2 regions of the Modestobacter sp. VKM Ac-2979 genome follow, and region 1 is predicted to be linked to the other one. Evidence: predicted binding sites of a transcription regulator. Region 1 holds the regulator's gene; the other holds the start of a gene.
What was found. Region 1 encodes LexA, which represses DNA repair genes until DNA is damaged. Its sites were predicted from a motif close to TCGAACANNTGTTCGA; they were not measured.
Positions count from the first base shown of each region.

Region 2: O2W15_RS02440 (HNH endonuclease signature motif containing protein) is a predicted target of LexA. The motif match lies at 2,391-2,406, and genes of this name have one in related genera.

Region 1 covers NZ_JAPVBO010000007.1:63,977-68,157, forward strand. The annotation lists gene hflX (GTPase HflX) at 1-131, shown strand, start outside; gene O2W15_RS19905 (phosphatase PAP2 family protein) at 238-966, shown strand; gene O2W15_RS19910 (hypothetical protein) at 938-2,008, shown strand; gene lexA (transcriptional repressor LexA) at 2,036-2,860, opposite strand; gene O2W15_RS19920 (LysM peptidoglycan-binding domain-containing protein) at 3,415-3,699, shown strand; gene nrdR (transcriptional regulator NrdR) at 4,036-4,181, shown strand, end outside.
Region 2 covers NZ_JAPVBO010000001.1:489,706-493,886, forward strand. The annotation lists gene O2W15_RS02430 (ABC transporter permease subunit) at 1-673, shown strand, start outside; gene O2W15_RS02435 (DUF2252 domain-containing protein) at 729-2,267, shown strand; gene O2W15_RS02440 (HNH endonuclease signature motif containing protein) at 2,411-3,748, shown strand; gene O2W15_RS02445 (hypothetical protein) at 3,848-4,181, shown strand, end outside.

The DNA.
Region 1 (4,181 bases):
CCCGGGTGCACCGGGACGGCGAGGTCGTCGAGGAGGCGCACGAGGCCACCGGGACCCGGCTGACCGCGCGCGTCAACGCCGGCCTGGCCGCCCAGCTCGACGATTTCACCGCGCCGGCCACCGAGGACTGACGGAGGGCCCCGCTGCCGCTCGCACGTTCGTGCCGGGCTCCCGCAGCGGGGCGAGCGGACAGCCCGGCGGATCACGACCAGGTCACGGCCCCGGTACCGTGACGCGATGACCAGGGGAGCGGTGGACCGGACGGCGACCGCTGCCGATCGACCGGTCGCACCGGTGGTCGGGGTGGGCCGGCCGCCGTGGTGGCTGCTCGTCCTCGCCGCCCTCGTCACCGTCGCGGTCACCGTCAACCTGCTCAGCCGCGGGTGGCTGGAACGGATGGACCTGCGGGTCTCCGAGGTGACCAGTGTGTGGGCGCTGCGGGACTCGTGGGCCTACTGGCCGATCTGGGTCGTCACCCAGATCGGCGGGCGGGTGACGATCCTGGTGGTGCTGGCCGGGCTGGTCGGGTGGCTCGCCGTGCGGCAGCGGACGCTGGTGCCGCTGGTCCGGGTGGTCGTTGCGCTGGCCCTGCTCACCACCGTGGTCTACGCGTTCAAGTGGGGCACCGGTCGTACGGCCCCGGCCTTCCCCGGGTCGTTCTTCCACACGGACGGGGCCAGCTACCCCTCGGGGCACGTGGCGAACGCCGTCCTCATGTGGGGGGTGGCCCGGTGGCAGGCCGTCGAGTTCGGCCTGCCCGCGGGCGTGCAGCGGGCCACCTGGCTGCTCAGCGTGCTGGGGCCGGTGGCGACGGGTGTGGCCATGGTGGCGCTGGACTTCCACTGGGTCACCGACGCGGTGGTCGGGCTCGCGGTCGGACTGCTGCTGTTGGGCGTGGTTCACGCACTGGACGCTGTCGCGATGTCACGCTGGGTTCGTGCCAGAGCCGGCCGATCCCAGGCGTAGCAGCGCCACCCGCCGCAGGACGACGGCCGGCGCCGCCCTCTGTGCGCCCGTCGGCCTGCTGGTCGCACTGCTGCCTGCCGGGCCGGCGGCCGCCGACGACGGGACCGCTCCCTACGGCGAGCCGACCACCCGGTGCGAGATCACCGACCCGCGGCTCCCGGAGCTCTCCGGCCTGGCCAGCGCCGGGGAGTCGATGCTCGCGATGAACGACGGCGGCGACCGCGCCGAGGTGCTGGTGCTCGACGGAGCCTGTGCGGTGGGTGAGGTGCGCACGGCGGAGGTCGACCCGTACGACCCCGAGGACCTCGCCCTCGCCGCCGACGGGACCATCTGGCTCGCCGACATCGGGGACAACGCGCAGAGCCGGGAGACGGTGGCGCTGATCGGTCTGCGCCCCGACGGGACCACCGTGCTGACCAGGCTCACCTACCCCGACGGTCCGCACGACGCGGAGGCCCTCCTGCTCGCGCCCGACGGCACCCCGTACCTGGTGACCAAGGAGGTGCTGGGCGCCAGCTCCGTGTACCGCCCGGATGCGCCCCTCGGCGACGGAGCCACCGTGCCGATGAGCAAGGTGGCGGCGCTCGGGCTCACGTTGACCGGCACACCGGGCGGCCCGGTGGGCCGGGCCGGCCAGCTGCTGGTCACCGGTGGCGCCGTGTCGTCGGACGGCTCGCGGATCGCCCTGCGGACCTACACCGACGCCTATGTCTGGCCGCTGAGCGGCTCCGACGTCGCCGGGGCGTTGGCCGGGCCCCCCGTGCGGGTGGCGTTGCCGGAGGCCCCACAGGGCGAGGCCATCGCCTTCGCGGCGAACGACCGGGACCTGCTCGTCGCCGGCGAGGGACTCCCTGCGGTGGTCACCCAGGTGCCGGCCACCGGTGACCTGACGGGGACGGTCCCGGCGGAGCCCACCGAGGCCGCCGACGGGTCGCTGGCGACCGCCGGTGGGGTCGAGCCGCTGACCGCCGGTCTCATCGCCGCGGCCGTGGCCACCGTGTTCGTGTGGGCCGGCGGCAAGCTGCGGCGGAGCCCGGCCTGAGCACGGGCCCGGCGCCCGTGCCCGAGGTCAGACCCGACGGAGCACGGTGACGACCCGGCCGAGGACCGTGGCGTCGTCGCCCGGGATGGGCTCGTACGCGGCGTTGTGCGGCATCAGCCACACGTGCCCGTCACGCCGCTTGTAGGTCTTCACCGTCGCCTCGCCGTCGATCATCGCGGCGACGATCTCGCCGTTCTCCGCGGTCGGCTGCTGCCGGACGACGACCCAGTCGCCGTCGCAGATCGCCGCATCGACCATCGAGTCACCCGCGACCTTCAGCATGAACAGGGTGCCCTCGCCGACCAGCTCGCGGGGGAGGGGGAAGACGTCCTCGACCGCCTGCTCGGCCAGCACCGGACCGCCGGCGGCGATCCGGCCGACCAGGGGCACGTACGTGGGTCGGGGGGCAGTGGCGTCGTCGACGCCACTGGCTGCACCGGAACCGGCCAGCGCCTCGGCCGTGGCCTCGTTCGTCGTCGCGGTGCTGTCGCCGGGGAGGCGCACGTCGAGTGCGCGCGGCCGGTTCGGATCACGGCGCAGCCAGCCCTTGCGCTGCAGCACTGACAACTGGTGGGCCACGGACGAGGCGGAGGAGAGACCGACCGCCTCACCGATCTCGCGGACCGAGGGCGGGTAGCCGCGGCGCTCGATCGAGTCACGGATGACCTCGAGCACCCGGCGCTGCCGCTGGGTCAGTCCGTCGCCGTCGGCGGCCCGGTCGGGGAACTCCCGCACCGCTGCTCCCGCCCCCGCTGCAGCCGTGGGCGCTGCGCCGTCGGCGGGTGCCGGGCTGGACGCTCCACGCCGCGAAGGGCTCTTGCCGCCGCGCGCCTTCGGGCCGTCGACCGCCATGTGTCCTCCTCGTCCGGCTGCCTCGGCAGCAGTTCCCGGTGGCGTCCTGCCGTACCGACGGCCGTGTCGCCACGGCGAGCCGGGACCTCGGACGCTGTCCTCGATCGCCTCGGAACCGTATCGCCTCAGGCCTCTCCGTTCAAACACGTGTTCGAAGAAGTCGCCGTGTCGGCGTGTTCCTGTCGGGGGTGTGCGGTAGACATCGCCCAGACGTTCTGTTCGAACGCCTGTTCGACCACCCGGTACCGCGAGACCTCTGGAGCACCCCGATGGCCAGTCCGCAGCTCGAGCTCCCCGTGGCCGCCCCGGCCTCGATGGCGGTCGTGCTCCCGTTCCCGGGGGCGCGCCAGGTGGCGCACTCGCCCGGGTCCGTGGTGCGCGGTCGGCCTGCACCCCTGCCCCGGGCGGCTCGCCCTGCGGCGGCCCTGCGGGGTCCCGGGCATCCCGACGTGCGCCCTGGTCGGCGGGTCGGCGTTGCGGGCGGGGGCGCCGCCGGCTGCGCGAGGCGCACGGGAGGGGGTGGCGGTGGGGCCGCCTCGGGTGCACAGGCGCCGTTGCGGCTGACCCGGCGCGGGCGGCGAGTGGTCGCCGGGCTGTCCATCGCCTTCGGGGTGTCCGTCGCCGCGGCGACGTTCGCCGCCGAGTCCGGCGGCCCCGGCGGCGGCCTCGAGCTGGCCGGCTCGACGATGGTCGTCGTCCAGTCCGGGGACACCCTGTGGTCGATCGCCGGCGAGATCGCGCCGGAGGAGGACCGTCGCGCGGTCGTCGACGCGCTCCTGAACGTGAACGGCCTCTCCGACGTCGACCTCGTCCCCGGTCAGGTGCTCGAGCTGCCCTGACCGGCGGCGCACCGGTGTCCACCGCGGTGCGAAGGGCCCGGCCGAGGCGCCGGTGGTTGTGGCGGGAGGGGCTCCGAGGGGCGCCCGGGTCAGATGCGGAAGACGACACGCTCGCCAGGGCTTGCACACCTGTAGGGGTGGTCGTACGGTTCCACCACAACATCTAGTAGTTACAGAGCTGTAAGCCATCCACAGTCGTTCCACACGTTGTCCCCGGCGCATCCACCGGATGTCCCCGGCCCAGTCCACAGCACGGCCATCGGGTCGGGGCCCGGTCACGGTGTCACGACGCCGCGGCGAGACCCTGCGCGACACCTCGGGAAGGAGGAGATCGACATGCGTTGTCCCTTCTGCCACAACCCCGACAGCAGGGTCATCGACTCGCGGGAGACCGACGAGGGGGCGACCACCCGCCGTCGACGCTCCTGCCCGGGCTGTGGACGCCGCTTCACCACGGTGGAGGAGGCGGTCCTCGCCGTCGT
Region 2 (4,181 bases), on a different contig from region 1:
GGACCCGGCGCCGTTCTCCTTCGCCGCGGACGGCGTCGCCGGGGCCGTGGCGTTCAGCGCAGCGGGTGCGGTGCTGGCCTTCCTGATCGGCGCCACGTTCGTCGGCGCCGAGTGGTCCTCCCGGTCGATGATCGCGCTGTTGTTCTGGGAGACCCGGCGGCCCCGGGTGCTCGGCGCCAAGATCGTCGTCGTCGCCGTGGCCTCCGCCGTCCTCGGCGTGGTCGCGCAGGGCGCGTGGCTGGCGATGGCCGGCCTCTGGCAGTCGTTCGCCGGCGACGGGGCCGCCCTGCCCGACGGGTTCTGGTCGGAGCTGCTGGCCACCGGGGGCCGTGGGGTGCTGCTCACCACGCTGACCGGGCTGCTCGGGTTCGGGCTGACCAACCTGGTGCGCAACACCGGCGCGGCGCTCGGGGTGGGGTTCGTCTACTTCGCGGTGCTGGAGACGGCGGTACGGGCCGTACGCCCGGACTGGCAGCCCTGGCTGCTCACCAACAACGCCTCGGCGCTGGTGGTGCCCGACGGCCTGACCCTGTTCCTCGGCTCCGACCCGTTCACCGGGGAGTCCACCGAGTACCTGCTGGGCAACCTGCAGGCCGGCGTCTTCATGGCCGTGGTGACCGCCGTCGTCCTGACCCTGGGCACCGTGCTGTTCACCCGCCGCGACCTGCACTGACCCGTCAGCCGGCCGGGGTTTCAGCACCCGGGCGGGTCGGGGTAGGCGGAGGGGCATGGACACAGACCTCGAGTCCGCCACCCGCACCGAACTGCTGCGCCGCGCGCGTGAGCAGGACGTACCCGGACGCTCGTCGATGACCAAGGACCAACTGGTCGACGCGCTGACGTCCGACTCCGGCGACGGCGCCGCGTCCGGCGGCGCCTTGTCCGACGGCGTCCGTGGCGACGGCTCACGGCCGGTGCACTCGCGGGTCGAGGCGTTCCGCCTGCTGGCCGAGGCCCGGGCCCGGGGCGAGATGGTGCTCATCCCCCGGATGCTCAGTGGCAACGACCGCCGGGTGCACGTACGGGAGACCGTGCGTGAGGACCACGAGACTCGCATCGCCACCGGTGACCTGGAGGCGCGGGCGAAGTTCGACAAGCTCGCCGGCTCGGTCTTCCACTTCTTCCGCGGCACGAACCTGCTCTTCTACCGCGACCTGGTCGGCGAGGACGCCCGACTGCCCACGGTCCTGGCCCTCGGCGACGTCCACCCCGGCAACTTCGGCGTGATGCCCAGCTCCGACAACGTGCCGATCTTCGGGGTCAACGACTTCGACGACGCCTACTACGCGCCCTTCACCTGGGACCTCAAGCGCGGCACCGTGGGGTTCATGCTCGGCGCGGCCGAGAAGACCGGCCAGAGCCAGAAGAAGCAGCGGGCCATCGCCCGCCGGTTCGTACGCGGCTACGTGGCCGGGATCGCCGCCTATGCCGCCGACGGCCAGGAGCAGACCGAGCAGCTCCGGATGGACAACGCCCCGCCGCTGATCGCGGAGCTGATCGGCAGCACGCTGGAGACCAGCCGCGCCGAGTGGCTGGAGGACCTCCTGGAGGAGACCCGGCGCGGCTTCCGCACCGACGAGGAACTGGTGCCGGTCAGCAGCCGCCGGGAGGAGTTCCAGGAGATCGTCGACCGCTACGTCGCCGAGAACGAGGTGGAGGTGCCCGAGCGGGCCGGCCGGATGCGGGTGAAGGACGTCGCCGAGCGGCGCGGCGCCGGCACCGCCTCGCTGGGCCTGACCCGGTACTACGTGCTCATCGCCGGCGTGCGCGACGACGGCACGGATGACCTGCTCCTGGAGTTCAAGCGCGCCCGCCGCTCGGCCCTGTCCGGCCTGGTGCCGCCGTCGGGGTACGAGGTGGACGGTCAGGGCGACCGGATCCGGCACGCCCAGCGGGTGCACCTGGTCAGCGGCGACGTCTTCTACGGGAGCGTCGACATCGACGGCCAGAGCTTCATGGTGCGGGAGCGGGCGCCGTTCCGGGACGACATCAGCCTGGACGAGCTGTCCACGAGCGAGTGGAAGGAGTACGCGGAAATCTGCGGCCGGGTGCTGGCCCACACGCACGCGATGTCCGACGAGACCGGCAACGTCGACTACGACGTCGAGCCGGCGATCCTGGAGGCCATCGGCGGGCGCGACCTGTTCGTCGACGACGTCCTGCGCTTCGCCGAGGAGGCCGCCGACCGGGTGCGCCGCGACCACGAGCACTTCGTCGCCGACCACGAGCTGGGCGCCTTCCGCAGCGTGGACGTCGTCTACCGCTGACCTCGGCGGTGGCCGAGCGCGAGCCACCAGACCGACCGTGGAGCCGGGCCCCGGCACGGCTCCACGGTCGGTGGGGCGGGTCGACCCCGTCGGCAGCCTCGCTCCCGCCGAAACTGTCAGACGCCGTACGTATGTTCGAATGCGTGACGACGACGGCGATGCCACCGGGCTTCTGGGGTGTGGCGGTCGACGTCTGCTTCACCGGCACGGCGCACGGCGCGCGGGAGGCTGCCTCCTCCGATGAGCAGCTGGCGGCCCGACTGCGGTCGGTGCAGCGCCAGCGGGCGATGGCCGCCGCGGAGGAAGCCGAGCTGATCCTGCAGCTGGCCGGCCGGCGCCCGGCCACCTTCGACCCACCGCCGGGCAGCCGGGGTGCCCGCCGGCTGGGCTGGACGGCCGAGCTCGATGGCACGGAGATCAGCGAGTTCTTCCTCGCCGAGCTGTCTGCGGTGCTGAACCTGGGCCGTGGGACGGCGGCGGTGCGGTTGCGGCGGGCGTTGACCTGGTCGGAGAAGCTGCCCGCCACCTTCGCCGCCCTGGCCGCCGGGCAGCTGGACGAGCGCCGGGCCCAGGTGCTCGCCGACGTCCTCGAGCACACCCCGGCGGCCGTCGCCGGCCAGGTCGAGGCCGCGCTGCTGGATGAGGCGCGCGAGCTGTCGGTGGCGCGGCTGGAGAAACGGGCCACCGAGGAACTGCTCCGCCTGGACGCCGCCGCAGCCGACGAGCGCCGGGAAGCCGCGGCCAAGAACGCCGACGTGCGGGTCTTCCCCTCCCCCACCGACGGCCGGTCGACGCTGTCCGCGGACCTGCCCACCGATGAGGCCGTGGAGTGCCACGACCTGGTCGACCAACTCGCGAAGATGCTCAAGGCCGACGGTGATGACCGCCCGATCGGCGCCCTGCGGGCGCACGTGCTGTCCACACTGATCCGCCGCCCGGCTGACTCCGGGCTGCCCGCCGTGGCCGTGAACGTCACGGTCACCGCCGACCTGACCGCTCTGGCCGGCGTCAGCAGTGCACCGGGTGGGGTGAACGGGCTGCCGATCACCGCCGCCCACCTGCGCGAACTGCTCGGCCGGGTCGGCGCCCTCGGGCTCACCACCCCCGACGGCGGCAGCCTCACCTACGCGCTCACCGGCCCGGACGGGCAGCTGCTGAGCACGATCACCCCGGCTGAACTGGCCCGCCTCGCCCGCCGTGGCTGCCCGCACCATCCCGAACGTGGCAGCAACCGCGAAGCCAGCGGCAGCGGCGATGGCAGCGGAAGCGGAAGCCAGCCGTGCGGCTGTCCGGTGCTCGGCCCGCCACCGGCCACCACCGCCTACACCCCCACCGCACGGCAACGGTCATTCGTGACCACCCGCGACCGGCGCTGCCGGTTCCCCAACTGCGGCCAACGCGTCGGCTGGACCGACCTGGACCACGTCACCGCCCACGCCTGCGGCGGCCCCACCGACTGCACCAACCTCAGCAACCCCTAGGACCTCCCCTTCAACTGACAGCGGCTTGGTCGCTCAACTACGCGCTCCGACCGGCTTACACAGGTACTGTCCGAGACCGGATCAGGCGGAAGGCAGTCAGTGGGCGACGAACCGCGGCACAACATCCTCGACAAGTTGGAGCCAATACAGCTCACGAAATCGAAGGTCGACGCGGACAACGCTTCACCCTCGCCCCAGGACTCGAAGAAGCTGCGCTTGGGCCCAAGGTGGCGTCGCTGGAAATGGTTTGCCCTTGATGCCGTCGCCTCCCTCTTATGGAGCTATGCGATCCTCCGGCTGCTCGTGGGGGACGTCGATCGCTGGGTGGTGTCCGCAGTGGCCCCCGGTTTCCAATGGTTGCTGGACTATCGGTTTTTCGGCATCCTCCTTCTGACCTCAATTTTGTTGATCGCTATACGGAAAGACAAGTCTT